Regions from separate parts of the Caballeronia grimmiae genome, predicted to be linked through region 2. Evidence: riboswitches for the same ligand, from Rfam matches in the RefSeq annotation. Region 2 holds a riboswitch; the other holds the start of a gene.
What was found. Region 2 has a riboswitch for thiamine pyrophosphate ahead of thiC (phosphomethylpyrimidine synthase ThiC). Riboswitches for the same ligand answer to the same signal wherever they lie in the genome.

Region 1: another riboswitch for thiamine pyrophosphate. It lies ahead of LDZ21_RS01630 (FAD-dependent oxidoreductase); the one in region 2 lies ahead of thiC (phosphomethylpyrimidine synthase ThiC).

Annotation. Positions count from the first base shown of each region.
Region 1 is NZ_CP084271.1:330,917-346,644, forward strand. It holds gene LDZ21_RS01620 (glutamate synthase subunit beta) at 1-1,272, shown strand, start outside; gene LDZ21_RS01625 (ABC transporter ATP-binding protein/permease) at 1,354-3,096, opposite strand; TPP riboswitch at 3,359-3,481, shown strand; gene LDZ21_RS01630 (FAD-dependent oxidoreductase) at 3,649-4,785, shown strand; gene thiS (sulfur carrier protein ThiS) at 4,813-5,010, shown strand; gene LDZ21_RS01640 (thiazole synthase) at 5,031-5,840, shown strand; gene thiE (thiamine phosphate synthase) at 5,837-6,922, shown strand; gene LDZ21_RS01650 (ABC transporter ATP-binding protein) at 7,021-7,836, shown strand; gene mlaE (lipid asymmetry maintenance ABC transporter permease subunit MlaE) at 7,833-8,600, shown strand; gene mlaD (outer membrane lipid asymmetry maintenance protein MlaD) at 8,694-9,257, shown strand; gene LDZ21_RS01665 (MlaA family lipoprotein) at 9,268-10,236, shown strand; gene LDZ21_RS01670 (MlaC/ttg2D family ABC transporter substrate-binding protein) at 10,361-10,993, shown strand; gene LDZ21_RS01675 (STAS domain-containing protein) at 10,990-11,277, shown strand; gene LDZ21_RS01680 (ABC transporter ATP-binding protein) at 11,489-12,415, shown strand; gene LDZ21_RS01685 (ABC transporter permease) at 12,412-13,167, shown strand; gene LDZ21_RS01690 (BolA family protein) at 13,187-13,426, shown strand; gene murA (UDP-N-acetylglucosamine 1-carboxyvinyltransferase) at 13,576-14,847, shown strand; gene hisG (ATP phosphoribosyltransferase) at 14,844-15,536, shown strand; gene hisD (histidinol dehydrogenase) at 15,580-15,728, shown strand, end outside.
Region 2 is NZ_CP084271.1:1,893,637-1,909,364, forward strand. It holds gene LDZ21_RS09145 (hypothetical protein) at 1-428, shown strand, start outside; gene LDZ21_RS09150 (DUF4279 domain-containing protein) at 418-858, shown strand; gene LDZ21_RS09155 (hypothetical protein) at 899-1,180, opposite strand; gene LDZ21_RS09160 (hypothetical protein) at 1,332-1,679, shown strand; gene LDZ21_RS09165 (MFS transporter) at 1,770-3,008, shown strand; gene LDZ21_RS09170 (response regulator) at 3,155-3,595, opposite strand; gene LDZ21_RS09175 (response regulator) at 3,647-4,279, opposite strand; gene LDZ21_RS09180 (ferritin-like domain-containing protein) at 4,391-4,966, opposite strand; gene LDZ21_RS09185 (DUF1328 domain-containing protein) at 5,124-5,285, opposite strand; gene LDZ21_RS09190 (DUF1328 domain-containing protein) at 5,375-5,551, opposite strand; gene LDZ21_RS09195 (sensor histidine kinase) at 5,715-7,166, shown strand; gene LDZ21_RS09200 (entericidin A/B family lipoprotein) at 7,325-7,459, shown strand; gene LDZ21_RS09205 (YadA family autotransporter adhesin) at 7,712-9,451, opposite strand; gene LDZ21_RS09210 (EamA family transporter) at 10,811-11,749, opposite strand; TPP riboswitch at 12,032-12,173, shown strand; gene thiC (phosphomethylpyrimidine synthase ThiC) at 12,305-14,236, shown strand; gene LDZ21_RS09220 (YMGG-like glycine zipper-containing protein) at 14,418-14,630, shown strand; gene LDZ21_RS09225 (hypothetical protein) at 14,819-15,310, shown strand; gene LDZ21_RS31155 (hypothetical protein) at 15,569-15,697, shown strand.

The sequences.
Region 1 (15,728 bases), 1.3 Mb from region 2:
GACTTCAACGATCTCGTCTTCCGGCAAGACTGGAAGACCGCGATCGAAGTGCTGCATTCGACCAACAATTTCCCCGAGTTCACGGGCCGCATTTGCCCGGCGCCGTGCGAGGCGGCGTGCACGCTCGGCATCAACGAAGATCCGGTCGGCATCAAGTCGATCGAACGGAAGATCATCGACAAGGCGTGGGAAGAAGGCTGGGTCGCGCCGCAGCCGCCGAAGCACAAGACGGGCAAGAAAGTGGCCGTCGTCGGTTCCGGTCCTGCGGGCCTGGCGGTCGCGCAACAACTGGCGCGCGCCGGACATGACGTCGTCGTGTTCGAGAAGAACGATCGCATCGGCGGATTGCTGCGTTACGGCATTCCCGACTTCAAGCTGGAAAAGTGGCTGATCGACCGTCGCATGCGCCAGATGGAAGCGGAAGGCGTGTCGTTCCGCACGAACGTGTTCGTCGGCAAGGACCCGCTGCCGGCGCACATCGGTAATACGGCGAAGGAAAGCATCACGCCGGACGAACTGAAGGAACAGTTCGATGCCGTGGTGATCACGGGCGGCTCCGAAACGCCGCGCGATTTGCCGGTGCCGGGGCGCGAGCTCGAAGGCATCCACTTCGCGATGGAATTTCTGCCGCAGCAAAACAAGGTCAATGCGGGCGACAAGGTCGTCGATCAACTGGTCGCGAAGGGTAAGCATGTCGTCGTGATCGGCGGCGGCGATACGGGTTCGGACTGTGTTGGCACGTCGAATCGTCATGGCGCGAAGGGCGTGACGCAGTTCGAATTGCTCGCGCAACCGCCCGAGGAAGAGAACAAGCCGCTCGTGTGGCCGTACTGGCCGATCAAGCTGCGCACATCGTCGTCGCATGAAGAGGGTTGCGAGCGCGACTGGTCGGTGGCGACGAAGCGCTTCGAAGGCAAGAACGGCAAGGTCGAGAAGCTGATCGCGGCGCGCGTCGAGTGGAAGAACGGGAAGATGCAGGAAGTGCCCGGCTCCGAGTTCGAAATGAAGGCCGACCTGGTGCTGCTCGCGATGGGGTTCACGCAGCCGCTGTCGCCGGTGCTGGAAGCGTTCGGCGTAGACAAGGATGCGCGCGGCAACGTGCGTGCCTCGACGGAAGGCGACAAGGCGTACTACACGTCGGCGGACAAGGTGTTCACGGCGGGCGATATGCGTCGCGGTCAGTCGCTCGTCGTGTGGGCGATCCGGGAAGGACGCCAATGCGCGCGGTCGGTCGATGCTTATTTGATGGGGAGCAGTGAGTTGCCGCGGTAAGGGCTAGCGGCAGCCTCAGTTGAAACAGAAAGGCCACGCGATTGCGTGGCCTTTGTGCTTTGCGTCACCGGTTTCCGAGGCTCAAGCCTCCACCATCGCCCGCTCGATCTCGATCCGGTAATCATGAAACAGCGCCACCGATTCCCGGTGCGCGACGCTCAGAATAGCCGCCTTCGGCAGCCGATCGACGAGCGTGTTGTAGATATGCAGTTCGTTGTCCGCATCGAGCGCGCTCGTGGCTTCGTCGAGGAACACGAAGTCCGGCTTGTGCAGCAGCACGCGCGCCGCGGCGAGCCGTTGCTGTTCCCCCGGCGACAAACTTCGCGCCCAGTGTCCGCTCTCCTCCAGCCGATCCCCGTACGCCTCCAGATTGCACGCGCGCAGCACTTCGCGCGATTCCTCGTCGGTGAACGTGCCGCCCGGCGACGGATACGACAGCGCCGCGCGCAACGTGCCGATCGGCAGATAGCTTTGCTGCGGGATGAACATCATCTTCGCGTCGACCGGCGCTTCGATCGTGCCGTCGCCGAACGGCCACAAGCCCGCGAGCGCGCGCATCAACGTGCTCTTGCCCGATCCCGACGGCCCCACGACGAGCCATCGCGATCCCGGCTCGACCGATACATCCGCCACACGCGACAGCGGCGTGCCGTTCGGCAACGCGAGCAGCAAGCCGGTTGTCGTCAGTGAGTCCGTGCTCGTGTAATGCAGATTGATGCCGCCGTGCTCCGTCGCGGGCGACGTCTCTTCGCGGATATGCGTCGAGCGCATCACGCGCTTGAATTCGCGCAGACGGTTGACAGTCGCGCGCCATTCGACCAGCGTCGAGTAACTGTTGATGAACCACGAAAACGAATCGCTGACCGTGCCGAACGCCGACGATATCTGCATCAGCACGCCAAAGGAAAACGCGCCGGCGAAGTAGCGCGGCGCGGCCACCATAATCGGGAAAATGATCGCGATCTGACCGTAGAAGCTCAGCACGAAGGTCATGCGCTTCGTGTACTTCATGATGAGCCACCAGTTATCGCGGATGCGCTGGAAGATGCTCTTCGCGTTCGCGGTTTCGGTGGCGATGCCGTCATAGAACGCGATCTGCTCGGCGTTCTCACGCACGCGAATCAGCCCGAAACGGAAGTCCGCTTCCACCTTCTGCTGCTGATAGTTGATCGACACCAGCGGATGCCCGACCTTCTGAATGATCAGCGAGCCGATAATCGCGTAGAGCGCGGCGGCCCAGACCATGTAGCCCGGGATGACGATCGGCGTGCCGCCGAGCGTGAGTGTCAGCGCGCCGGCGATGGTCCACAGAATCGTGATGAAGGTGACGAGCGTGACGAGCGTCGAAAGCAGATCGAGCGACAGCGTGAGCGTGGTCGTCGCGAAGGACTGCAGGTCGTCGCTGATACGCTGGTCGGGGTTGTCGGCGAGGCGGTCGCGCTCGATTCGATAGAACGCGCGGTCGCCGAGCCATTGCTCGAGAAACCGGTTCGTGAGCCATTGCCGCCAGCGGAAAGCGAGCATCTGACGCAGATATCGCCCGTAGACCGCGAGCAGAATGTAGGCGAACGCGAGACCGGTGAAGATTAGCAACAAATGCGGGAAGTCGCGGACGTTCTTGTTCTGCAGCGCGTTGTAGAAGTCCGCGTTCCAGCTGTTGAGCCGCACGTTGATCCACACGACGGTCATGTTGATCGCGATGATCGCGACGAGCAGCCCCCACGCGACGCCTCGTTCCTCGGATATCCAGTACGGTTTGATGAGGCTCCACGCCGAGACTTCGTCCGCCTTCTGCTGCGTGTTTTCGGGATTTGAGTTGGCCATGACCTTTCTGCTTGTGCGCCGGCTTGCCGGCGGGTTGACACGTGTCGCTGCGGGATAGGGTATGCGGCGAAGTCGCGCGCAGCCGCTTCCAGCCTCGCAGATTGTTGGGACGTTCCCTTAACTGCCGCTTAATACGGTGCGATCGTTCGATGAACCGCGTTCGGGGCATTGTGCCAGAGTGACGCAGCGGACGATCAACGCGGCGAGCGCGCGCGGGCATTCCCGGTTTGCAGCGGCTTCGGCTTTTATGCTCTAATGACTTTTGGCGAAACAGGGGTGCTTTGTGCGCGATCGGTATCGAATGAATCGAGCGCGGCGAGGCTGAGAGAGACCCTTTGCACCCGATCCGGGTAATACCGGCGAGGGAAGTTTCCGGAGAACGCGCGACACCTGCGCCTTTCCTCCAGGTTCTTCCAGTCTTCCTTTCCGTCCGGTGCGTCCTTCTCGCGCCGGGCCGGTCTCTCCGCTGTTTCGTCCTTGTTCGCGTGGGTTCGCCAATGGCCGCTTGTTGCGGTGCAAAGACGCGCCCGTCGCCAAAGGAGACATCGGATAGTGATTAGCATCGATCAGACCGCCGCAAAGCCCGACTTCGCCGTGATCGGCGGCGGGCTCGTCGGGCGGCTCGTCGCGTGGCAACTCGCGGGCGCGGGACACGGCGTCGCGCTGTACGAGCGCGGCGACGAATCTGGCGCGCAGTCGGCGGCGTGGGTCGCCGCCGCGATGCTCGCGCCGCTCGCCGAAGCGACGAGCGCCGAGCCGCTGGTCGTCGAACTCGGCGCGGCGTCGCTTGCGCGGTGGCCGGATCTGCTCGCCGCGCTGCCCGAGCCGGTCTTCTTCCAGCGCAACGGCACGCTCGTCGTCTGGCATGGCGCGGATCGCGCGGAAGCGCCGCTTTTCGAGCGGCGGTTGCGCGCGAATGCGCCCGCCGCCTTGTTCGATGGCGGTTTCCTGAAGCTCGCCGGCGCGCAACTCACGCAGGCGGAGCCCGCGCTCGGCTCGCGTTTCGCGCAAGGCTGGCTGCTGCCACACGAAGGCCAGCTCGACAACCGTCAGGCGCTCAAGGCGCTCGCGGCAGGGCTGGCGGCCCGCGGCGTGCAGACGCACTGGAACACGCCCGTCGATGCATTGCCCGATGCGCGATGGATCATCGATTGCCGTGGACTCGGCGGCAAGCCCGCGTGGCCCGCGCTGCGCGGCATCCGCGGCGAAGTGGCGCGTGTTCATGCGCCGGGCATCGGTCTTACGCGGCCGGTGCGGCTGCTGCATCCGCGCTATCCGCTCTATATCGCGCCGAAACAGAACGACCTCTACGTGATCGGCGCGACCGAAGTCGAAGGCGAGGACATGTCGCCCGTCAGCGTGCGATCTGCGCTGGAACTGCTGAGCGCGGCCTTCGCGGTGCATCCCGGATTCGGCGAGGCGCGCATCCTCGAACTCAACTCGCAATGCCGGCCGACGTTGCCGGATCATCGTCCGGCCATCGTATGGGATGGGGCGCGGATCATGCGCGTGAACGGGCTGTACCGGCATGGCTTCATGATCGCGCCCGAAGTCGCAGATTCCGCGTGCGCGCTCGCGGATGCGCTCGCCGGCGGAACGGTGCGCGACGCCGCTTCCTTCGACGACTTCCGCCGCCACGCACGATGGTCCGAACTGCTGCACGGCGCATTCGAGACGGCGACCGCATGACCGCGTGACCGACATCAGAGACAAAGCATGAACATCCACATCAATCAGCGCGAGTTCACGTTGCCCGACACGGCGACCGTCACCGACGCGCTCGCCGCCTTCGGCGCGAAGCCGCCGTTCGCGGTCGCGCTGAACGGCCAGTTCGTCGCGCGCGGCGAACACGGCACGAAGACGCTCAACACGGGCGACAAGCTCGACATCGTTTCGCCCGTCGCGGGCGGCTGAGTCCACTACCGAGGACGATCATGACCACACATCCCGCCGCCGATGCCCTGACGCTCTACGGCCAGTCGTTCCCGAGCCGCGTGCTGCTCGGAACGTCGCGCTATCCGTCGCTGCAGTCGCTATCGGATTCCATCGACGCCGCGCGTCCCGGCATGGTGACCGTCGCGCTGCGCCGGCAATCGGAGACCGGAGAGGCCGGCTTCTTCGACGTGCTCAAGCGCCACGGCGTCGCGCTCCTGCCGAACACCGCAGGCTGCCAGAGCGTGGACGAAGTGCTGACCACCGCTTACATGGCGCGCGAAGTGTTCGATACACCGTGGATCAAGCTCGAACTGATCGGCGACGACTACACGCTGCAGCCCGATCCGATCGGCCTCGTCGAAGCCGCAGCGAAGCTCGTGCGCGACGGCTTCAAGGTGCTGCCTTACTGCACCGAAGACCTCGTGATCGGCCGCCGTCTGCTCGATGCCGGCTGCGAAGCGTTGATGCCGTGGGGCGCGCCCATCGGCACGGGCAAGGGCGTGACGAATCCGTATGGCTTGCGCACGTTGCGCGAGCGCTTGCCGGACGTGCCGCTGATCGTCGATGCCGGTCTTGGCGTGCCGTCGCACGCGTGTCAGGTGATGGAGTGGGGCTTCGACGGGGTGCTGCTGAACACGGCGGTTTCGCAAGCGACTTTTCCGCCGCAGATGGCGCGCGCATTCGCGCTGGGCGTCGAGGCAGGACGCACGGCGTTCCTCGCCGGACCGATGGCGGAGCGCGACAGCGCGCAGGCGAGCACGCCGGTCGTCGGCATGCCGTTCTGGCATCAGGACGGACGTGCCGCATGAGCCTGCTCGGACGCGAAGTGTTCTGGCCGCCGGCGGACGAACTCATCGAAGTGGCGGAGCGCATTCGTGCGCGACTGGGCGACTGGCCCGCCGCCTCGACGCGCTGGCGCATCTGCCTGACGCCGCCCGAATCGCCGGGCGCACAGGACTTGGTCGTGTTCACGGAAGCGGACGACGTCGACGTCGAATCGATCGAGGCAGGCGGCGCGGCAGTCGTGGAAGCGCAGGGCGAACGCGTGACGCTCACGCGCGCCGGCGACCGCTTCGTGCTGGAAGGCTCGCGGTCCGACGACTGGCTTGCGGCGCTTGCCGCGTTTCTGGACTGCAACTTCGAGCCGCACGACGCGCTGGTGCTCGCACTCGCCTGGCGCAGCGGCGACGAGGCGAAGGAAGATGCATGGCCCGTCGATTTCGCGACGTTTCCGCGCGTCGGCGATCTGCCGCCCGCGCCGGAACCGGGCTTTCCGTCGTGCCCGGACAAACTGGGTTTGTATCCGGTGCTGCCGAGCGCCGAATGGACGGAGCGCGTGCTCGACCTCGGCGTCGTCACCGCGCAGTTGCGCCGCAAGAGCAACGACGCCGACGACCTCGAGCGCGAGATCGAGCGGTCGGTCGCAGCGGGGCGGCGGCATCAGGCGCGGCTTTTCATCAACGATCACTGGCGCGCGGCGATCGCGGCAGGCGCGTACGGCGTCCACCTCGGTCAGGAAGACGTGCAGACCGCCGATCTGCACGCGATCGCGCGGGCAGGACTGCGGCTCGGGCTGTCGACGCACGGCTATTACGAGATGCTGCGCGCGCTGCATTTCCAGCCGAGCTATCTCGCGCTGGGGGCAGTCTTCCCGACGACGACCAAAGTCATGCCGACGAAACCACAGGGCCTCGCGCGTCTTCGCCGCTACGTGCAGTTGCTCGGTGGCCGCGTGCCGCTGGTCGCGATCGGCGGTATCGACGGCAACGTGCTCGCCGACGTGCTCGCGACGGGCGTCGGCAGCGCGGCGGTCGTGCGCGCGGTCACGGAAGCGCCGGACACGGCTGCGGCCGTCTCGTCGCTGCAACAGAAGTTTGCAGGTCAATGCTGACAGTTCTTAAAAAGCAAGGTCGGGCAGCCTAGGGCGAAGCACCGATTGCACGCAGGCCCTATAATGCGGCGTTTTGCGTCAACGGAACTTCTTACCCAGTGCCAGCCTCTTCAGAGACTCTGCTAGAGCTTCGCGGCGTCGACTTCGGTTACGGCGACCGGCTCGTCCTGTCCAACCTGAACATGCGATTCCCGCGTGGTCAGGTGGTCGCGGTCATGGGCGGCTCCGGCTGCGGAAAGACCACGACGCTGCGGCTGGTCGGCGGTCTCGTCAAGGCGAGCCGTGGCCAGGTGCTGTACGGCGGCCAGGACGTCGGCGCACAGACGCGTGACGGCCTCTACGCGCTGCGCCGCAAGATGGGCATGCTGTTCCAGTTCGGCGCGCTCTTCACGGACCAGACCGTGTTCGAGAACGTCGCGTTCCCGCTGCGCGAGCATACCGACCTGCCGGAAGAGCTCATTCGCGATCTCGTGCTGATGAAGCTGAACGCGGTCGGCTTGCGCGGCGCGCGCGCGCTTGCGCCGTCGGAAATCTCGGGCGGCATGGCGCGTCGCGTGGCGCTTGCCCGCGCCATCGCGCTCGACCCCGAATTGATGATGTACGACGAGCCGTTCGCCGGTCTCGATCCCATCTCGCTCGGCATCACCGCGAAGCTAATCCGCACCATCAACGACGCGCTCGGTGCGACCTCCATCCTCGTTACGCACGACGTGCCCGAATCGTTCGCCATCGCGGACTACGTGTACTTCATCGCCAATGGCGGGATTCACGCGGAAGGCACGCCGGCCCAGTTGCGCGCGTCGCAAGACCCGACGGTGCGCCAGTTCATCGACGGCACGCCGGACGGTCCTTTCAAGTTCCACTACGCGAGCCAGCCGCTTGCCGCGGATTTCGGCATCGGAGGCAAGGCATGATCAGCGCACTCGGACGCTGGGTGCTCGACGGCTTCGGCACCGCCGGTTACGCGACGCGCATGCTCGCGCGCCTCGTGCTCGAATTCTTCCCGCTGCTGCGCCGTCCGCGCCTTGTCACGAAGCAGATCCACTTCGTCGGCAATTATTCGCTTGTGATCATCGCGGTGTCGGGCTTGTTCGTCGGCTTCGTGCTCGGGCTGCAGGGCTACTACACGCTCAATCGCTACGGCTCGGAGCAGGCGCTCGGGCTGCTCGTCGCGCTGTCGCTCGTGCGGGAGCTCGGGCCGGTCGTCACCGCGCTGCTGTTCGCGGGGCGCGCGGGCACGTCGCTGACGGCTGAAATCGGCTTGATGAAAGCAGGCGAGCAACTCACGGCGATGGAAATGATGGCCGTCGATCCCATGAAAGTGGTGGTCGCGCCGCGCATGTGGGCGGGCATCATCGCCATGCCGGTGCTTGCGGCCATTTTCAGCGCGGTCGGCGTGATCGGCGGTTACGTGGTCGGCGTGTTGCTGATCGGCGTGGATGCGGGCGCGTTCTGGTCGCAGATGCAAGGCGGCGTGGACGTCTGGCGCGACGTGGGCAACGGCGTCGTGAAAAGCGTCGTGTTCGGTTTCGCGGTGACGTTCATCGCGTTGTTCCAGGGCTACGAAGCCCGGCCGACGCCCGAAGGCGTCTCCCGTGCGACGACCAAGACGGTCGTGTATGCGTCGCTCGCGGTGCTCGGCCTCGATTTCCTGCTGACCGCGTTGATGTTCAGCTGATGGACCCGGCGCGGACGTCCGCCAGGGCGTGGGCGTTGTGAGGGGCACAGACCATCACGCGCGTTCCGCGACAAGATTCTCTTTGGAAAGACGATGAAAAAGACTGCTCTCGACTTTTGGGTCGGCCTCTTCGTGGTGCTCGGTTTCGTGGCGCTGCTGTTCCTCGCGCTGAAGGCGGGCAACATGAGTTCCCTGTCGTTCCAGCAAACCTATGCGGTGCGGCTCAAGTTCGACAACATCGGCGGACTCAAGCCGCGCGCGCCCGTCAAGAGCGCGGGCGTGACGGTCGGGCGCGTCGGCTCGATCGGCTTCGACGGGAATACGTACCAGGCGGTCGTGACCATCGATATCGACAAGCAGTATCAGTTTCCGAAGGACTCGTCCGCGAAGATCCTGACCTCCGGCCTGCTCGGCGAGCAGTACATCGGTCTGGAGCCGGGCGGCGACGACCAGATGCTCAAGAATGGCGACACGCTCACGATGACTCAATCGGCAGTCGTGCTCGAAAACCTGATCGGACAATTCCTCTACAACAAGGCTGCGGATTCGGGCGCCTCCAAGGCGGCAGCACCTGCTGCCCCTGCGCCCGCGTTCCCCGGAGCCGCAAGCGCGATGGGCGCAGCGCCCGCACCGGCGGCGTCGGACGCCGCCCAATAAGGAGAATCGTATGTACGCGATGGGGCTGCGGCGCGTGCTTGTCTCGGCGGCGGTGGTGACGCTCGCCGGCTGCGCAACGGTGACGACGCCGACCAAGGGCGATCCGTTCGAAAGCTACAACCGCACGATGTTCACGATCAACGACAAGGTCGATCAGGTTGCGTTGAAACCGGTTGCGAAGGCATACGTGTGGGCCGTTCCGGAGCCGGTGCGCAACAGCGTCACGAATTTCTTCTCGAATATCGGCGACGTCTACATCGCGGCGAACAACCTGCTGCAACTGAAGATCGCGGATGGCGTGTCGGACATCATGCGCGTCGCGATCAACACGGTATTCGGTGTCGGCGGCCTGTTCGACGTCGCCACCGTCGCGAAGCTGCCTAAGCATGCTGGCGACTTCGGCCTCACGCTCGGCCATTACGGCGTGCCGCCCGGACCGTTTGTCGTGCTGCCGCTGCTCGGGCCGAGCACCGTGCGCGACACGAGCGGGCTCGTCGTCGACTATTTCGGCAATCCGCTGAGCTACGTCAGTCCGGATTCGGTGAGCTGGGCGCTGTACGGCGTGAACCTCGTCAATGTGCGTGCGAACCTGCTTGGCGCGACCGACGTGCTCGCGGACGCCGCGCTCGACAAATACTCGTTCGTGCGTAACGCGTATCTGCAGCGACGTCAATATTTGATCGGCGAGAGCAGGGGCGCGGACAACGACACCGCACCGCCGGACTACGACGAAGCGCCGCTGCCGAGCTACGCGGAGCCGGAAGGCGCGGCTGGTGCTGCCGGTGCTGTCGGTGCGGTTGGCGCTTCCGCGACTGCGGTTCCGCCTGCGGCGGCGGAGGCGGCGTCGGGCGCGGCTCCTGCTTCGGATACCGCTGCGGCGCCGGGCGCGGCCAGTTCGACGGGCAGCACCACGGTGCCGGGCAATCAGTATGTCCCGCCGCGTGCCCCGCCAGGTTTTCCTTCGTTCCGCTTGCGCTAGGCTTATCGACGCTAACGCGCGGTAACACAACTGACAGCATTTTTTACAGCTTGAGCGGTGCGTTCACTGAACTACGGTCGAGTGAGCGCGCTCAAACCCAAGCCACCTTTTTGCAGGAACTGCGATGAAAAAATTCTTTTTGCTTCCCTTGTTCGCCATGTTCATGGCGCTGTGCGGCGCGGCCTCGGCGCAGACCGTGGACTCCAACTCGCCCGACGGCATGATCAAGACCGTCACGCAGCAGGTTCTCGATCAGATCAAGTCGGACCCGCAACTTCAGTCGGGCAACATTCAGCGCATCACCGAACTCGTCAACCAGAAGATCCTCCCGTACACGGACTTCACGCGCACGACGCGTCTCGTGATGGGCCGCAACTGGAACACGGCCACGCCGGAACAGCAGAAGCAGATCGTCGAGCAGTTCAAGATGCTGCTGATCCGCACGTACTCGGGCGCGCTCGGCCAGGTTCGCAACCAGACCATTCAGTACAAGCCGTTCCGCGCATCGCCGGAAGATACGGATGTCGTGGTCCGCTCGGTCGTGATGAACAACGGCTCGCCGGTCGAACTGGACTATCGCCTGTACAAGACGCCGCAAGGCTGGCGCGTGTATGACATCAACGTGCTCGGCGCATGGCTGATCCAGGCATACCAGCAGCAGTTCAGCGAGCAGATCTCGCAACACGGCGTCGACGGTCTGCTGCAGTTCCTGACGCAGCGTAACCAGCAACTCGCGAACGGCAAGGCCTCGTCGTGAGTTCAGCCGGCACCGGCGGCCGTTTTCAGACGGCCGCGACGCTGACCCACGAGAGCGCGAAGTCCGCGCTCGAGGCGGGTCTTTCGCGCATCGCCGCCGGCGCGACGGAAGTCGATTGCACGCCGCTGCGGCAGTTCGATTCGTCCGCGCTCGCCGTCCTGCTCGCATGGCAGCGGGCGGCCACGTCGCGCGGCGCTGCGCTCGGTATCGTCAACCTTCCCTCCGGGCTTGCCAGTCTCGCGCAAGCCTATGGCGTCGACACGCTCCTCACCTTCCGACATTGATCCTGTCCTGACTTCTTTCAGGCGTGGCGGCGCGCGCTTCGAGCGTGACTGCCGCCGCAAACAGGATCGTTCCGACGTCGGGTCAATCGGCTTTGCCCTATAATCAAACGTTTTTTCGGGCCCATTCTCGGCTCCTTTCGAGCGAGCCCCGGTCCCGTCAAGCGACAATCCGCCAATCGAGGCGCGGCCGCACGAGGCGCGCGCACTGTCAATGTCAGCCATAGAAATCCGAAACGTCAGGAAGCGCTACAAGGACCTTCAGGCGCTCAAAGGCGTGAGCCTCACGGTGGAAGACGGCGAATTCTTCGGCCTGCTCGGGCCGAACGGCGCGGGCAAAACCACGCTGATCAGCATCCTCGCCGGGCTCGCGCGAGCCGATAGCGGCAGCATCAGCGTGCGCGGCCATGATGTCGTCAGCGATTTCCGGGCGGCGCGGCGCGCGCTCGGCGTCGTTCCGCAAGAACTCGTGTTCGATCCGTTCTTCACCGTCCGCGAGTCGCTGCGCATCCAGTCCGGCTATTTCGGCTTGCGCAACAACGACGACTGGATCGATGAAGTCATGGCAAACCTCGATCTCACCGAGAAAGCCGACGTCAACACGCGCGCGCTGTCCGGCGGCATGAAGCGACGCGTGCTGGTCGCGCAGGCGCTGGTGCATCGGCCGCCCGTGATCGTGCTGGACGAGCCGACGGCCGGCGTCGATGTCGAACTTCGGCAAACGCTGTGGAAATTCATCTCGCGCTTGAATCGCGAAGGCCACACCATCGTGCTGACCACGCACTACCTCGAAGAAGCCGAGTCGCTGTGCGACCGGCTCGCGATGCTTCGCCGTGGCGAAGTCGTCGCGCTCGAACGCACGAGCACGCTGCTGCAGCGTTTCTCCGGCATGCAGCTTTACTTGCGGTTTTCGAGCGGCGTGCTGCCCGCCGAACTGCGTCAGCTCGAAGTCGATCCTCACGCGGTATCGGGCGCGCAGCATCTGTTGCGCTTGTCGAGCTACGACGAAGTCGAGCCGATCCTCGCGAAGTGCCGCGCAGCCGGCTGCAGTTTCGATGAAATCGAAGTGCGCAAAGCCGATCTCGAAGATGTCTTCGTGCAGGTGATGAACGAGCCTGAAGTCGTCGAGGGCCTGTCATGAGCGGCTTTCGCACATTGTTCTACAAGGAACTGCTGCGCTTCTGGAAGGTGTCGTTCCAGACGGTGCTCGCGCCCATCGTGACCGCGCTGCTTTACCTGACCATCTTCGGCCACGCGCTGTCGGGCCATGTCCAGGTCTATCCTGGCGTCGGCTATACGAGCTTTCTCGTGCCCGGTCTCGTGATGATGAGCGTGCTGCAAAACGCGTTTGCGAATAGCTCGTCGTCGCTGATCCAGTCCAAGATCACCGGCAATCTCGTGTTCGTGCTGCTGCCGCCCATCGCGCACTGGGAGATGTTCTTCGCCTACGTGCTGGCGTCGGTCGTGCGCGGCTTGTGCGTCGGGCTGGGCGTGTTCATCGTGACGATATGGTTCATCCCGATGTCTTTTTCTTCGCCGTTCTACATCATTGCGTTCGCGATGCTCGGTTCGGCGATCCTCGGCACGCTTGGCCTGATCGCCGGCATCTGGGCCGACAAGTTCGATCAACTGGCCGCGTTCCAGAACTTCCTGATCATGCCGCTCACGTTTCTTTCGGGCGTCTTCTATTCGACCCACACGCTGCCGCCGCTGTGGCGCGCGGTGTCGCATCTGAACCCGTTCTTCTACATGATCGACGGTTTCCGCTACGGCTTCTTCGGCCTTTCCGATGTCAACCCGCTGGTGAGTCTCGGCATCGTTGGCGGCTTTCTGGCCGTGCTGGCGCTGATCGCCGTGCGTCTGCTCGCGAGCGGCTACAAGCTGCGTCACTAACTCATCTCAAGGACACGTCATGTTGCCGACTCCGGAGCAAGTGAAGGATTACATCGCTGGCGGCTTGCAGTGCCAGCATCTCGAAGTGGAAGGCGACGGTCAGCACTTCTTCGCGACCATCGTGAGCGATGCGTTCGTCGGCAAGCGGCTGATCGCGCGTCATCAACTGGTGTACGCGGCGCTCGGCGAGCGCATGCGCGAGGAGATTCATGCGCTCAGCATGAAGACCCTCACCCCCGACGAATGGAAATCGGCCTGATCCATCCGGCGAAGCCAACAGGTCACAGTCACTCTCAGCAACACCGCAACACCCGGCATCACCGGCAGGAAACAGTGCGAATCATTCAAGATAACCGCGGCGCCGAATCTGGCTCCGCAGCAGGACGCTCGGTCGAAGGACAAGCAACCATGGACAAACTGGTCATCACAGGGGGCGCGAAGCTCTCCGGCGAAATCACCGTTTCGGGCGCGAAGAACGCGGCTTTGCCGATTCTGTGCGCGAGCCTTCTCACCGCCGAGGACGTCCAGCTGTCGAACGTTCCGAACCTGAAGGACGTGCGCACGACGCTCGAACTGCTGCGCCAGATGGGCGTCCAGTCGCAGGCGCTGCAGGACGGCTGCGTGACGCTGAACGCATCGAAGGTCGACAACCTCGTCGCGCCTTACGAGATGGTCAAGACCATGCGCGCGTCGATCCTCGTGCTCGGGCCGCTCGTCGCGCGTTTCGGCGAGGCGAAGGTGTCGCTGCCAGGCGGCTGCGCTATCGGCGCGCGTCCGGTCGATCAGCACATCAAGGGGCTGCAGGCGATGGGCGCGGAGATCAACATCGAGCACGGCTTCATCGAAGCGCGGGCGAAGCGGTTGAAGGGCGCGCGCATCGTCACCGACATGATCACCGTTACGGGCACCGAGAACCTGCTGATGGCGGCGGTTCTGGCCGATGGCGAGACGACCATCGAGAACGCGGCGCGCGAGCCGGAAGTCAGCGACCTGGCGAACCTGCTCGTCGCGATGGGCGCGAAGATCGACGGCATCGGCACGGACCGGCTGGTGATTCAGGGCGTCGAGAAGCTGCACGGCGCGAAGCACGCCGTGGTGCCGGATCGCATTGAAGCGGGCACGTTCCTGTGCGCGGTGGCGGCAGCCGGCGGCGATGTCACGCTGCGTCATGTCGCCCCGTCGCTGCTCGACGCGGTCACGGCGAAGCTGCGCGAAGCGGGCGTGTCCATCGAGGAAGGCGAGGACTGGATGCGCGTGCGCATGAGCAAGCGTCCCGACGCCGTCAACATTCGCACGTCCGAATATCCCGCGTTTCCGACCGACATGCAGGCGCAGTTCATGGCGCTCAACGCGATTGCGAACGGCACGTCGCAAGTCGTCGAGACCATCTTCGAGAATCGCTTCATGCACGTGCAGGAGCTGAATCGTCTCGGGGCGAGCATTACGATCGACGGGAAGACGGCGCTCGTCGCCGGCGTCGAGCAACTGTCGGGCGCAAAGGTGATGGCCACCGACCTGCGCGCGTCGGCGAGTCTCGTGATCGCGGCGATGTGCGCCGACGGCGAAACGCTGATCGACCGCATCTACCATCTGGATCGCGGCTACGACCGCATAGAGTCGAAACTGACGGCCGTGGGCGCGAACGTTCGCCGCATCAAGGGCACGGGGAGCGAGCAATGAGCTCGTTGCCGCAGACCTCATCGTCGGTCGGCGCGAGCGCGCCGCTCACACTCGCGTTGTCGAAAGGGCGTATCTTCGAGGAGACGGTGCCGCTGCTCGCGGCAGCCGGCGTGCAGGTGGCCGAAGATCCGGAAAGCTCGCGCAAGCTGATTCTGCCGACGACCAATCCGAACCTGCGCGTCATCATCGTGCGCGCGACCGATGTGCCCACGTACGTCGAATACGGCGCGGCGGACTTCGGCGTTGCGGGCAAGGACGTGCTGATCGAACACGGCGGCAGCGGCTTGTATCAGCCGATCGATCTCGACATCGCGCGCTGCCGGATGTCGGTCGCGGTCAAGGCCGGCTTCGACTATGCAAACGCGGTGCGTCAGGGCGCGCGTCTGCGCGTCGCGACGAAGTACACGCAGACGGCGCGCGAGCACTTCGCGGCGAAGGGCGTGCACGTCGATTTGATCAAGCTGTACGGCTCGATGGAACTCGCGCCGCTCGTCGGCCTGGCGGATGCGATCGTCGATCTGGTCAGTTCGGGCGGCACCCTGCGCGCCAACAATCTGGTCGAGGTCGAAGAAATCATGCAGATTTCGTCGCGTCTCGTCGTGAATCAGGCGGCGCTGAAGCTGAAACGCGCGGCGCTCAAGCCTTATCTCGACGCGTTTGAGCGCGCCTCGGCCGGCACGAACAACTAGGGCGGCCGCATCGCGCGGTGCGCCACAGCACACGGAAACCAGCATGTCTATCAAGATTCGTAAGCTCGATTCCAGCACCGTCGGTTTTCAGAAGGCGCTGCGCGCGGTTCTCGCGTTCGAAGCGAGCGAGGATGACGCCATCGAGCGCGCCGTCGCGCAGATTCTCGCGGACGTGAAATCGCGCGGCGATGC
Region 2 (15,728 bases):
GCGGCTTTGCGCTTACCCCATCGCAGGCTTTTGGGCGTGCAGCGGGTGTCGTGGCGGCTGTCCGCTCGTTCGCGCCTCCGACACTGCCGCGATTGCCGGCCAATGATTTCGCAGCAATCATGGCCGCGAATCCGGGCGACATACTCCCTGATGGAACGATCGCCACTGCACTCAACAACGCGCAACCGTTCGAGTACATGCCCGATGTGCCGAGCGATGACATGCTCGACCTCGCGGCAAGCACGAACAACCCCCGCTTCGCGGCCAAGATGCTTGGCTATGACGAGAACACGTTCAGCGAGATGCTCCACGTGTTCAAACCTGCCAACGGCCTGAGACCGTCCGACAACGTCGTCTTTCATGACGATGGAAGCGTTGAGTTCGGAAAGCAAATTCTCGACGACAATATTCACAACTATGCGCCCTAACGACACGCACGCGACCAAGCCGCACGCGCTCGCGCACGCGACGCTGATCATCTCGGGGGAGTCAGTCGAGCCAGAGTTCTGGACCTCGTTCTTCGGCATTCAGCCGAGCAGGACGATCACGAAGGGCAAACCCTACAAGCTGCCGTCCGGACGAATGAGCCCGCGCCCGGGCAAGCTCGGGTTATGGGCGGTCGAAAGCAGGCCAGCCGTGGAAAGCGACGCCCTCTCGCCGCACTTGCGCTACATCAAAAGTTATCTCGGACTCCCGCGCACCCAAGTGCGTGCGTTGATGGAGGCGCAAGGCGCAAATCTGGCCCTCTGGTGCTATTGGGACAACGCATCTGGCGACCGCGTCCCGGACGTGCCCGCCGACATTCGCGCGATGATGGACGAGATGGGCGGGACCATCGAGATAGACGAGTACGAATGAACCGTGTGGGGAATTCCTTCGGGCAACGTCGAATTCCCCGTCACACCCCATGCCCCAGCACCCGCGCCACATAGTGCCGGCCCCACGCCTCCCCGTGCGCCATCGCCTGCGCGACGGTTTCAAAAGGCCCGCGATCACCCGTCATCTCGCCTGAATCGTCCGCGAGCGTCGAGCCGTGTACCGGCTGCCCGTCGACGCGCGTCACCCGCACGCGGACAGCGTAGCCTTCGATCCACGCGTCGGTTTCGTCATCGCCCGGACGCGGCTTCGGGACGGCGCTCATGGCGAGCATGTAATCGCCCACTTCGATGTCCTTTTGCATGGCCGCCTCTGCATCGCCGAGAATTGCTCCCGCCGATTGTGCTACCGCGCCCGAACCTCGAACAAGTGCTTTGCGCGTGTTATAAAGCTCGCCGCCCATCCTCATTTCGCTCCGATGCCCGCGCCGCATCGGGCATCGACCGGTTCCATCGATGAACACTCGCTCCCGCCTGCTCCTGCTTCTCTCGATTCCACTCGCGCTTTTGGCCGGCTGCACGTCCTATTACCGCAACATCGATGCTTGCAAGGACCGCATGCGCGCCGATTATCCGGACGCCGCGAGCGCGCCGCTCAAGCTCACCGGCTCCAGCGCGGCGATGCATGGCTCGCGCGTCGTCGTGCATGGCACGATCGAAACGCCGCCGAAGCCGCCCGCTACGAAAGCCGCCGACACCCCCGCCGCCGCCGAATGCACCTTCAGCGACGACACGCTGACGACGTTCCAGTGGCTCGCGCCGGCGAAGCTCGTGCCCAAACCGCCCGCCGCCGACGACGAGTAAGCACCGCCGCGCGTTCGGCAAAGCGCTTCCGTCTCCAGTATGATCGGCGGCTTGCCGCAAGCCGCCCTCGCCCGTCCGACGGAAGGAACCATGTCCGCGTCATCGCATCAGTCGCCGCAGTCCTCTCACGACCACACGCCCGAGCACCATCCCCACTACTCTCGCGCGACGCTCTGGCTGCTCGCGACGATTGCCGGCGTGTCGGTCGCGAACATCTACTTCAATCAGCCGCTGCTCGGGGATTTCCGGGCGTCGTTTCCTCAAAGCGCCTATCTGATCGGCGCCGTGCCCGCCGCGACGCAACTCGGCTATGCGTTCGGCATGCTGATGCTCGCGCCGCTCGGCGATCGCTTCGACCGGCGCACGCTGATCCTCATGCAGCTCGCGGCGCTGGGCGTCGCGCTGATCGTGGCGAGCGCCGCGCCGACGCTCGCGGTGCTCATCGCGGCCAGTCTCGCGATAGGCGTCGTATCGACGATTGCGCAGCAGGCCGTGCCCTTCGCCGCGGAACTCGCGCCCCCCGCCGAGCGCGGCCATGCGGTCGGCACCGTCATGAGCGGGCTGCTTCTCGGCATTCTGCTCGCCCGCACGGTCTCGGGCTTCGTCGCGCAGTACTTCGGATGGCGCGCCGTGTTCGCGGCGTCCGTGGTGGCGACGATCGCGCTCGCGGTCGTCGTGATGATGCGGCTGCCGAAAAGCCGTCCGACATCGACGCTCTCCTACGGCAAGCTGCTTGCGTCGATGTGGCATCTGACCGCCGAGAGCGCCGCGCTGCGCGAAGCCGCGCTGACGGGCGGCGCGCTTTTCGCTGGCTTCAGCGCGTTCTGGTCGCTGCTCACGTTGTTGCTCGCCGGCGAGCCGTTTCATATGGGTCCGCAGGCGGCGGGACTGTTCGGCATCGTCGGGGCAGCGGGCGCGCTGGCCGCGCCGCTTGCGGGCAAGTCGGCGGACAAGCGCGGGCCGCGGGCGGTCATCACGCTGTCTATCGTGCTCGTGGCGGTGTCGTTCGTCGTGTTCGCGCTGTCGTCGAGGAGCATCGCGGGACTCGTCATCGGCGTGATCGTGCTCGATGTCGGCGTGCAGGCCGCGCAGATTTCCAACCAGTCGCGCATCTACGCGCTGAAGCCCGAGGCACGCAGCCGCGTCAACACGGTGTATATGGTGGCGTACTTCATCGGCGGCGCGGTGGGATCGGCGCTGGCATCGCTCGCCTGGCACGCAATGGGATGGATGGGCGTGTGCATCGTCGGACTGGCCGCGACGGCGCTGGCCGGGTTTAGCCACTGGCGCGGACGCGAGGGCCGTTTGGACGCGCGAAGCGGAGCGTGACGGGTTAGGGAAGAATACTGCTGTGGCGGATGCTCAGCGGCCCTTTACGCCCGCAAAAATGCGTAAGGCCCGCGAGAAACCATGCACTCGGCTATCCAACACGCCAAGCGCGAAGCGCAACGACCCGCGCCCCAACGCGAGTAAGCTCACACCCTCTCCCGCGCATATTCCTCCAGCGCATCGAGCACGCGATCGAACTCGAGCGACTTATCGAAGAAATGGCGCACGCCATACTGCAGGCACCGTTCGCGATAAGCCGGTAGCGCATGATTCGTCAGTACGACGATGAACGCATCGTCCGCCAGACGCGACTCGCCCGACTCCTTGAGCCACGCGAGCACGTCGATTCCCGATCCGCGTTTCAACTGCAGATCGACGATCACCGCATCGAACGGCTGTGACGACAGCAACGCGATGGCCTCTTGCGGGGCATCGGCGAAAGCGGTCACGCGCCACGGTCCGAGCGCCTCGATGGCTTCAGTGAGACTGCCGCGGATCAGCGGCGAATCCTCGATCAGCAGCACCGCGAGCGGCCCGCCGCGCGGTGTCTTCTGCTGTGCCGAATCGTCGATGATGATGTGGCCCACGGCGGGCATCCTCCGCTTTACTGCTTCCTCGTCGCACATGGAAACGCTGCGCTATTCGATCAACCCGTTCTTGATCGCGTAATACGTGAGATCGGCGTTGTTCGACAGCCGCATCTTCTCCAGCACGCGTGCCCGGTACGTACTCACCGTCTTCACCGACAGATGCAACTCCTGCGCGATCTCCGTCGGAATCCGGCCGCCCGCAAGCTTGCAAAAAATCTGAAACTCGCGCTCCGACAGCGTCTCGTGCGGCCTTTCCGCCGCCGGCTTGTCGAGCTTGTCGGCGAGCGCATCGGCGATAAACTCCGACAGATAGCGATGCCCGCGCGCCACCGTGCGTATCGCCCGCACGATCTCATCGGGCGCGGCGTCCTTGTTCAGATAGCCGTTCGCGCCCGCCTTCAGCAGGTTGATCGCGTACTGGCTCTCGGGAAAGCCCGACAGCATCAGCACGCCCTGCTGCGGCCGAATCTGCTTGATGACGCGCAAGGTGTCGACGCCGTTCTTGTCGGGCATCGCGATGTCGAGCAACACCACGTCGAACGCCTGCTCGCGCACGAGCGCGATCGTTTCGTCGCCGGTCGATGCTTCTGCCGCCACTTCCATGTCGGGTTCATCGGCGACGAATTGCCTGAACCCGCTGCGCACGATCGCATGATCGTCGGCTATCAAGACTCGAATCATTCGCGCCGTCCGCGCTGCTGTAATGAGTGAACGGTCATTTTACGCATGCTTGCCCGACGCGCGATGCGCGGTTCCACTCGCCCGCGCATCGCCCGCTTCGGTTCGTTCAACTTAGCCGTTGCGGCCTTCGAGCAAATCGGCCATGTCGTCGGCGTGCTCCTCTTCGACCGCCAGAATCTCTTCGAAGAGGCGGCGCGTCGTGACGTCCTTGTCGCCGAGATAACGGATGATCTCGCGATAGGTATCGATCGCAATCCGTTCAGCGATCAGGTTCTCGCGAATCATGTCGATGAGGTCGGCGCCTTCCTTGTACTCGGAATGGGCGCGCGACTTCAGGCTGTCCGGCGCGAAGTTCGGCTCGCCGCCCAGCTGGACGATGCGTTCCGCGAGCATGTCGGCGTGTTCCTGCTCTTCGGTCGCGTGCTCGGCGAACTCCTGCGCGACGGCTTCCGAGTGGATGCCCTTCGCCATGAAATAGTGGCGCTTATAGCGCAGCACGCAGACCCACTCGGTCGCGAGCGCGTCGTTGAGCAGCTTGAGCACGGTCTCGCGATCCGCGCTATAGGTCGCCGTGACGGGGCCCTCGTCCATGTGCTGGCGCGCGTCGTTCCGGATCTTCTCGACGTCGAGGACAAAGGCGTCCGAGGATTGGCCCGGCGCGGCGGTTACAGCAGACGAATTGGACATTTGATTGGCTCCTGTGGAATGGTGATGGACGGTAGCGGTGGCGCGGTTCGCCCGTGCGCCCCATAGCGCGCCGCTATCCGATGAAGAACTCCGATGCACGCGCCGTGCCCGCTCGCGAAATCGTCAAGATGAAGCCGCCGTCGAAGCGGCGGGGCCGTCATGTCTTGAACACACCGAGCAACAGGGTAACGACGAATACGACCAGGAAAATATAGAACAGGATCTTCGCGATTTCCGCCGCGCCCGCCGCGATGCCCGTGAAGCCGAACACCGCGGCAATAATCGCGATCACGAAAAAAACGGCGGCGTAGCGCAGCATGAAACCTCCTCGTTGATCGTGCCTGTCATTGCGTCGAGGGCCGCGCGATGGCCTTGCGCCACGCGCCGCCGATCATCGAAGCAGGCCCGCTAATCGATCGCTTTCTTGGTGATGACGAACCCGAGCACCAGAAACACGACGCACAGAATCAGGAAAAGGACAAACAGGAATTTTGCGATGGTCGCCGCGCCGGCCGCGACGCCGGTGAAGCCCAGAAGACCGGCGATGACCGCGACGATCGCAAAGAACAGTGCCCACTTCAGCATGATCTTTCCCCGTAGGAATGGATGGTGAACCCATCCTAGCGATGCGGCGCGTCGCGCGCATTCGGGCTGGCTCCTTTTTTGCTGTGAGAATCCACCGACATTAGCTTTCAATCGACTCGCGCGGGAGAACCATCCGACGCCCGGGCGACGCCAGACCCACTCTATGAGCCACGCACCCCGCGCCGTGCCGCCGCGCACCGCGCACGACGAAGCGCCGACCCGGGCCCACGCCGGCCTTGCCCGCATCAACGAATGGATGCGCCGCTATAGCTGGCTGGTGGCAATGACCGTCGCGATCGTCATCACGGTGGGCGGCCTCGTGATTCTGGAGTCGGGGCGCATGCGCATCGCGGCCGAATACGAGACCGCGCTCGATGCCAAAAGCGCCACCGCCGACCTGTCCGCGCTCGCCGCCGACATCACGACGCTCTCCGCCCAGGGACGCGCGTTCGCACTGAAACCGGAGCCCGCCTACAAGGCGCAATTCGAGCAAACGACGGCGCACGTGCGCCGCGCCCTCGCGACGCTCGATGCCTATTACCGCCGCATCGGCGACGACACGGCGCTTGCCAGCTTCGCGCAGATCAGCGCTGCGGCGAACGAGGAAATCGAGCGAGGCGCCGCGCGGCTCGCCACGCCTTCGCAACCCGAAGCGCGGCCCGCCTCCGACGACGCCACGCTCGACGCCGCCCTCTCGCTGTTACGCCTGAACGAAGAGCAGCGCGCGCAGCACGCACTCGATGCGAGCCGCGCCGATCAGCGCATTTCGACGCTGTGTGTCGGCGCATTGTGTGCGCTGAACATCGTGCTGTTCGTGCTGCTTTTCCGCAACCTCGGCATTCAGCTCGACAAGCAGGATCGCGTGCAGCGGGAACTCATCACGCAGCAGGAAGAGCTGGACCAACTCGTCTTCGAGCGCACCCGGCAACTCGAAGCGCTTGCGTGGCATCTGCAGTCGGTGAGCGAAAACGAGAAAACAGAACTCGCCCGCGAACTGCACGACGAGTTGGGTTCCATCCTCACGGCGAGCAAGATGGATGTGGCGTGGGTGCGCGGCAAGCTGCGCGAAACGGAACCGGCGATGGCGGAGAAACTCACGCGCGCCATCGGCAATCTGGATCAGGGCATTGCGCTGAAGCGCCGCATCATCGAGGACATGCGGCCTACCGTGCTAGCGAATTTCGGGCTCGTGACGGCGCTGCGCGGGCTCGTCGATGAAGCCGCGCAGCGCAACAACTGGGCGGTGTCGTTCGACTTGCCCGACGACGACCCGAAGCTCGGCGAAGCGATCGAGATCGCGCTCTTCCGGGTCGCGCAGGAAACGCTGACGAACGCGGCGAAGTATGCGCGCGCGAGCAACATCCGCGTCGCGCTGACGATGGATCAGGCGAGCGTGTCGCTGCACATCGCCGACGACGGCATCGGCATCCGGCCGCAGGATTTGAAGCGTACGCAGACGCATGGGCTCGTCGGCATGCGGCAGCGCGTGTCGGCGCGTGGCGGGCGCTTCGAGATCGAGCGAGTGAAGCCGCACGGCACGAGCATCCACGTATCGATGCCGCGCGAGCGCGTTCATGGCGATGCCGTTGCGACACCGGCGCGTTCCGCCGCGTAGGACGATGCCGACGAGAAGTACGGATTGCGCTGACGAGAAAAACACATGCGTGCCTACAGCCGAGCCCCGCCCGCGTTTTTTATGATTGTTAGCACCGGTGAGGCCCAGGCCAACCTAGACACGATTAACCACGCCATTTCACTTCAAGGGGAATGAACATGACTCGAATCATCGCTCTGCTGCTGATCGCCGGCACGGCTGCGCTCGCGGGCTGCAACACCATCTCGGGCGCGGGCCAGGATATTTCGAAGGGCGGCCAGGCTATCCACAATTCGGCCGAAGAGCATAAGTAAGCCGGGTGCGGGCTACGGCTCGATAAAAGCGTATTCGCTGACTTCCCGCCGCCTTGCGCGGCGGGATTTTTTTGCGCGCTTGCTTCGTGCGTTTTCGGGCGTTCCAAACGGCAGCAAACCCGCCCGCTTGCTCGGGCGGGTTTGTTTCAGATGTGCATCAGGTTATCGCGCGTTGAGCAATGCTCCTGCATGCGCATCCGTGATGGATATCGTCACCCGGACAGGCGTGATTGCCGCCCAGCCGAACTGTGATTACCAGCGGTAGCCGGCCTGCGCCTTCACGGCCGTCGGGCCGCTGTTGGCCGTCGACACGCCGACGCCGAAGTTCAGATTCGACGTCACCTGATAGGCCGCTGCGAAGCCGACTGCGGTTGCGCTGCCGTAGTTACCGACAGCCGTGCCGACCCACTTCTCACCCGCATTCAGCACAGGGATGCTCGGGATCGCCAGAACCGATGCCGTTGCGCGATCCGAGTAGTGCTCGAGGTCACGCTTTGCGCTCGCGATCGCCTGATCCGTATGGGCGTTGGCGCCCGCGACCGCCTGGTCTGTATAGGCGTTCGACTGCGCGACCTTGTCGTTCAGCTGATCGACGTTCACTGCGTCCGTGCCTTGCGTGCCGGCTGCAACGTTGGTGATCTGACGTTCGTTACCCGAGGAGCCGACCGAGACGGTGTTCGTGCGATCCGCGACGGAATCGGCGCCCAGCGCGACGGAATTGCCGGCGACGGCTTGCGCGTTTGCGCCCATCGCGGTGGCGCGAGCGCCCGTGGCTACAGCGGTTTCACCGGCGTTGCCGCTCGCTGCGAAGAGCGAACCGGATGCGCCCGATGCCGTGACCCCGACGACCGGAGCGGCAGCGCGCAGGGTTGATTGAAGCGGGGTGCCGCTGTTCTGGAGAGCCAGGATGTTGGCCGTGTTTTGCGACACGAGTTGGCTGACGGCGTTGAGTTGGTTTACGTTTACTGCATCGTTACCGTCGATGCCGTCTGCCACGTTGATAATGCGACGTTGAATCGCCCAACTACCTACGCTGACCACTTTTTTCTGACCACCGTCATCACTAAAGTCCCCGAGGGCGACCGAGTCACGGCCCCAAGTCTTGGCGTTTGCGCCGACTGCGGTGCTGTAGTCGCCCTCTGCAGCACTGTACGTTCCGATAGCGATTGAGCCAGTGCCTGGCGTACTGGTGCCTACGCCAATCGCGGTGCTGTACGCCCCTTCCGCATGCGCGTTCGAACCAATGGCGGTAGCCGAACCTACCGCTAACGAGTTGTTGCCGAAAGCTGCCGAGCCGATATTGACTGCTGTCGCACCCTCACCCACTGCTGTTCCCCAGTAGTCTGCTCGCGCGCCCACGCCGAACGCAGTACTGTCTCCCCCCGCCAGAGAATCAGCGCCGATCGCAATGCCGTTTCCGCCGCTGCTAGCATCCGTTCCGATTGCCATCCCGTACTCTGCTGACGCGTTAGATCCTATCGCGACGGAGTTGTAGAACGTACGAGAATTCGCCCCGATCGTCACACTGTTAAAGCCTGCATTGCTTTGAAAACCCACTGCAACTGCTGACTCCTCGGCCTTCGTAGACGCTCCGACAGCAACACCCGTTAGTTGGGCTGACGCATGCGAACCAGCAGCAAGGCCGTTCGCGGCGGAGAAAGCGAAACTTCCAATGGCAGTGGCCGGACCCGCGTTCGGGTTGTCTGGCGCTATCTCGTCCCCCCCGGAGGATCCGTAGTCCGAACTAGCGTAATTCCCGATCACAACACTATCATTCAAGCCGTTGGTCTGCCCATCGCCAACCATCACTCCGCTCGCAAATACGTGATTATTATCGCCGAAGACGTTCACACCATCGCGTGTGACCCACGAACCGACGCGATTATTGAAGCCGGTCATAGTTCCTGCTGAAGCATTCGCCACCGCTAGTACTGTAATGCCACCGAGAATCGCCAGCATCACCGGCTTGAATCGAAAAGAACGAGCTTTCATATCTAGCCCCTTTTAAAAAAAGTTTGGTGTGTTTTGGCTGCGTTTGGACTCGCTATGTCTGCCCGACGCAGCGTTTTCTACGCTTACGCGAAAAGCCCTCCGACGCCTTGGTGTTTGAGAAGCTGTTAAGAACGCTTTAGCTCAGCAATGTGGCGGCACAACGCCTGCATTGCCTTTATCGATAGCTCTGCACCTGAACCTATTGACCGAGAAGGGCTGCCGTGACAAACCGCTCGGTTCGCACAACTCCATGAAGGAAACCGGCTTGTGATATGACACTGGAAGCAAGCAAACGACGTTATGCGAATTCTCACTTCTAGCGTTTCTTATAGGAATCCTGAACATGACATGCGGAGATGACAATCAATCAATTGTCATCTATTCCTTCGGATAACGAACCTATTGACGGCCCGGAATAGACAGCATCATATATAGACAAACGAAAGCCAGCTTTCTGTTTATCGAATTATTATAAATCTGCCTGTTTTAAAGGCTAAGTCGATCTTGAAGACTGGAGACGCTTGCCCAAACGCGCGAGCAAATAACATAGAGCATAAGCAGTGGCCCGCCTGCCAGTTCAAAGGCGAATTCGCTGTTTTGGTAATAGTCAACCTTTCAACGTGGCAGCAGTGCGCGATTATTGCGGTCAGCCAGCGTTTATTCGTGCATCAGCTGTCAGACGGCCGAAGACGCGCGGAAACGCCTATTCGGCCGCAGGTTTAAAAGGCGCGTCGTATCCAGCGCCCGACTTATCTCATCGCCGTGATGCATGACTAGTGCGCGAAGCTGAGGCAACGTACCCATTTAATGCACCATGAATTTCGTGGGCGTTTAACACTGGTATGTCGTATTGAGCGTCGTGCAGTCAAGTAACTTGTCTTCCGCGGTCATCCATGGCGCTGCATCACATTGATGAAGACGTCTTGGTCGCCATACGGCAGGCTCTTCGCCTGACAGTCGTTAATGTGCTCTGCGAGCAGGTCGCGCAGTTTCGTAAAGACGGGATAGTTCCTCGGCGCCTCGGGTAGGTCGACGAGCGAAAGCGCAAGAATCGGGCATTAGAGCCACGAAAGCGATGCATGGAATCCCGCAGGCGCAACGGCGAGTAATCCACCGTATCCTGCGTTGAACGGTTCGGGCTTCAAAAGGCGCAGCAGATCGGATTCGCTGACGGGCGGGCGACCGAGGCTCGGACCATCGCAGAGCAGTTTCGCGCGCTTGCGCGGCCCCAGTATTGCGCCAGAGTTGAATCTACGCCATGACGTAAGCAGAGTCACCCGGTGCGTCTAGTGCGACGACCCAGTCCCAGCGGCGGTATTGCGTCGGCACTGCGCCGGTCTCGACTCAAAGAGTCGCTCTTTAAGCCACGCCCCGCCGCCGGCGATCAAACCAGAACGACAACCCCACGCTAATCAGAATGACGACGGTAGCAACCACCGTCCACTGCGTAATAGCTTCGCCGAGGAGCACCGCCCCCAAGAGCACCGCGACGATCGGATTCACGTACAGGCAGCTCGTCGCGACAATCGTGCTCGTATGGCGGATCAGAAAGTTATACGCAACGTAAGCGGCCATCGACCCGATCAGCATCAGATACAGAAACGACACGCCCGCGCCGAAGCCGACATGCGTCAGACGCTCGCCCGCCATGAGCGCGATGCCCGTCGCGATCAGCCCGCCTAACCCGATCTGCAGCGCCGTCGACATCAGAAGATCGGACGGCTGCCTAAGCCGCCCCGCGAGATGCGCGCCGCCCGCCCAGAAGACCGCAGCGCAGAGAATCGCGAGCGTGCCGTGCGTCGAACCGGGCGAAGGATCGCCATGATTCAACACCACGATGCCCACAAGCCCGAGCGCCACCGCGAACCACTCCCCCTTCGCCACGGCGCGGCCGGCGAGCGCGGTGAAGATGGTCGCGAAGAGCGGCACGGTCGCGACCATGACCGCCGCCGTGCCGGTGCCGACAGTGCGCATGCCGTAGGCCATCATTCCGCTCGAGAGACCTTCGAGCAAGGTTCCGACGATCGCCGCATTGCGAACTTCGTGCGCACTCGGCAGCACCGCCTTGCGATGCAAGCCGATCGCAAATAGCCCGATGCCCGCGCAAAGATTGCGCAGGCCGCCGAGCATCAGCGGCGGAAACGATTCGAGCGCCAGATGGATGCCGAGATAGGTCGATCCCCAGACGAGATAAACGACGGCGAGCGCGAGCACGACTTGTCCCCGGAAAGAACGAGGCGCGCGAAACGGAAAGCGATCGGGAAAAGAGAACGGCAGACGCGGCATCGGAGTGGACATGCTTACTCCGCGAAAACCGCGTGGCGCATGGCGCATGCGGAAACAACCGAAATACTCACAGCACGACGCCCGCACGACGGTGCAGGACGATGAAAACACAACGGCATGATGATGCGAAGGAAGGGCGGTCGAGAGGCGAACGAAGAGCGGCGGCGGTCGCGAAACCGCGCTTCGGGTAATCACCTAAAACGCGGCGCTCGCCATTATGCAGGAACGGCGCGACGCGATGCGGCCGTTTTCGGGATGGTTGTCAACGCACCACGGTGCGGTGTATCGTGGCGGCTGCTAACGCGGGGGTCCTGCGCTGCACATCGCGATTTCGAACCGGCACCACCGGTCGAATCGCCCGTGCCACGTGGGTGAGAAATACCCTTTGAACCTGATCTGGATAATGCCAGCGCAGGGAAGCGTTCGGGCACTGCGGCTTTCGAATGACCTACCGCCGCATCTTCAGCGCCCGACCTTTCCATCTCGTTCCTCCCTGTTTAGCTCCTGAGTCAGCCGAGCTTGTCCAAGCTCGCGCTGGAATTTTCGTCCCTGCAGGAGACATACAGCATGAATGCCAATCCGAAGTTTCTGTCTGAAAACGCTGTCGTCGATGCCGCCGCCATCGCGCCGCTGCCTAACTCGCGCAAGGTCTACGTAAGCGGATCGACGCCGGACATCCGCGTGCCGATGCGCGAAATCACGCAATCCGACACGCCCGACGGCTTCGGCGGCGAGAAGAATCCGCCGGTGTACGTGTACGACACATCGGGTCCGTACACCGATCCCGACGCGAGCATCGACATCCGCTCCGGCCTGGCCGCACTGCGCGCCGGCTGGATCGAGAAGCGCGGCGACACCGAAGAACTCGCGGGCCTGTCGAGCGAATTCGGCCGCGAGCGCGCCGCCGATCCGAAGACCGCCGAACTGCGTTTCCCCGGCCTGCATCGCAAGCCGCGCCGCGCCGTCGCGGGCAAGAACGTCACGCAGATGCACTACGCACGGGCGGGCATCGTCACGCCCGAGATGGAATACATCGCCATCCGCGAAAACCAGCGGCGCGCCGAGTATCTGGAAAGCCTGAAGGCGAGCGGTCCGAACGGCGAAAAGCTCGCGCAGATGATGGGCCGCCAGCATCCCGGCCAGGCGTTCGGCGCGGCAGCGTTCGGCAAGGACGCGCTGAAGGCGATCACGCCCGAGTTCGTGCGCGAGGAAGTGGCGCGCGGCCGCGCGATCATCCCCGCGAACATCAATCACCCGGAGAGCGAGCCGATGATCATCGGCCGCAATTTCCTCGTGAAGATCAACGCGAACATCGGCAATTCGGCGGTGAGCTCGTCGATCGGCGAAGAAGTCGACAAGATGACGTGGGCGATCCGCTGGGGCGGCGACACGGTGATGGACCTGTCGACCGGCAAGCACATTCACGAGACGCGCGAGTGGATCATTCGCAATTCGCCGGTGCCGATCGGCACGGTGCCGATCTATCAGGCGCTCGAGAAGGTCAACGGCAAGGCCGAAGACCTGACGTGGGAAATCTTCCGCGACACGCTGATCGAGCAGGCCGAGCAAGGCGTCGATTACTTCACGATCCACGCCGGCGTGCGCCTGCAATACGTGCCGCTGACGGCGAACCGCATGACGGGCATCGTGTCGCGCGGCGGATCGATCATGGCGAAGTGGTGCCTCGCGCATCACAAGGAGAGCTTCCTCTACGAGCACTTCGAGGACATCTGCGAAATCATGAAGCAATACGATGTCTCGTTCTCGCTCGGCGACGGCCTGCGCCCCGGTTCCATCTACGACGCCAACGACGAAGCCCAGCTCGGCGAACTGAAGACGCTCGGCGAGCTGACGCAAGTTGCGTGGAAGCATGACGTGCAGGTAATGATCGAAGGTCCGGGCCACGTGCCGATGCAGCTCATCAAGGAGAACATGGACCTGCAGCTGCAATGGTGCGACGAGGCGCCCTTCTACACGCTCGGGCCGCTGACCACGGATATCGCACCGGGCTACGATCACATCACGTCGGGCATCGGCGCGGCGATGATCGGCTGGTTCGGCACCGCCATGCTCTGCTATGTCACGCCGAAGGAGCATCTCGGCTTGCCGAACAAGGACGACGTGAAGGAAGGCATCATCACGTACAAGCTCGCGGCGCACGCGGCCGATCTGGCGAAGGGTCATCCGGGCGCGCAGGTGCGGGACAACGCGCTGTCGAAGGCGCGCTTCGAGTTCCGCTGGGAAGACCAGTTCAATCTGGGCCTCGATCCCGATAAGGCGCGCGAATTCCACGATGAAACGCTGCCGAAGGATTCGGCCAAGGTCGCGCATTTCTGCTCGATGTGCGGCCCGCATTTCTGCTCGATGAAGATCACGCAGGACGTGCGGGACTTCGCGGCCAAGCAAGGCGTCAGCGAAACCGATGCGCTCACGCACGGCATGCAGACGAAGGCGATCGAGTTCGTGAAGAAGGGAGCGGAGATTTACCAGCCGACCTGATATTGCTGCTGCCTGACCAGGAAAAGCCTGTCGCGCCTGACGTGCGGCAGGCTTTTTTCGTCGACGCGGCAAAGGCATGCAGGCATCTTTCCTGCTCCTTACTACATGAACCGGCAGCCTATGCGGTGCTGTCCATGCGAGCCGCAGCCGTTTCACTTCATCATCGTATTGGAGAGTCGACATGAAAAACATCAAACAAATCGGCGCCGCTGCAATGGTCGTAGCACTCATGGCCGGCCTGACCGGCTGCGACAGCATGACCACTCGTCAACGCGATACCGCGATCGGCGCGGGCGTCGGCGCAGCGGGCGGGGCGGTGATCGGCGGCAGCGCGCTTTCGACGCTGGGCGGCGCGGCGGTCGGCGGGGTCATCGGCAATCAGGTTGGCAAATAATCGGACCTCACACGCGCGGCGCGACCGGTCCTGACCGCGCCGCTGTTTCAGACCTGTTACAAGACGCGGCTCCTTGCGATCCTTTGTCACACGAGTTCAGGCACGTGTCGCAAAACGATCGAGTAAGCTCCTCTGAACGGACCCGCTTGAGTCAAGAGTCCGGCAAGGCGCACGCAAGGAGCAGCACCATGATTCCCGCCCGCTTCATCATCCCATCCAAAGCAGCCGTCACCGCGATCGCGGCGGGCGTGCTCGTCAGCGGATGCTATTACCCTCCCTATCCGGATTACCCCGGCGCTTATTACTCCACCGTACCCACGGCGTACGCGCAACGCGAATTCGCGGTCCCGGCACAGGGCGCGTCGGGCGCGCCCGCAGTTCCCGCACCGGGCGCAACCTACGCGACCGCGCAAGTGCCGATGACGGAGTACTACGCGGTGCCCGCCTATCCGTCGTATCCGTATTACGCGCCGTATCCTGCTTATCCGGCCTACCCCGCTTATTACGGTTATCCGGCGATATCCATCGGCTTCGGATACTGGGGCGGCGGATGCTGCTGGGGAGGCGGACACGGCTGGCATGGCGGCGGCTGGCACGGCAGCGGCTGGCATGGCGGCGGTGGCGGTTGGCATGGCGGAGGTGGCGGCTACGGCGGCGGTCATGGCGGCGGCCGCCACTGAGTTGTTTCGCCGGCGTTACGAAAAATGCAGCTTCATCGTCTGTTGCGTCTTTCGACGTAACAGACCTGCAACATTTTCCGACACAAGTCGCTCCCGCACGCGCCGCGCTGGTTCGAGCGCTAAGCGCCCCTTCCTTTTCCGACAAGCCTCTGGCTCGATTCGCCAGACGATTGGCACGGTTCTGGCTATCAAGCTTCCTCATTTGCGCAACGCGACGGTACACCGCCGTCGCGAAACCATCGCTCTCGGGGAGTGGACATGATGGCCTTTGTGTTTTTCGTGCTGTGGATGCTTGCTTCTCTTGCCCTGCTGACCGTCTGGGTCTTCCGTCAAACGCCTCTGCCGGGCCGCGACGATACACCGCCCGCCGCAGCCGTCGAAGGCTGAAGGCACGGCAAGCCTCCTCGTCAGGCGATAC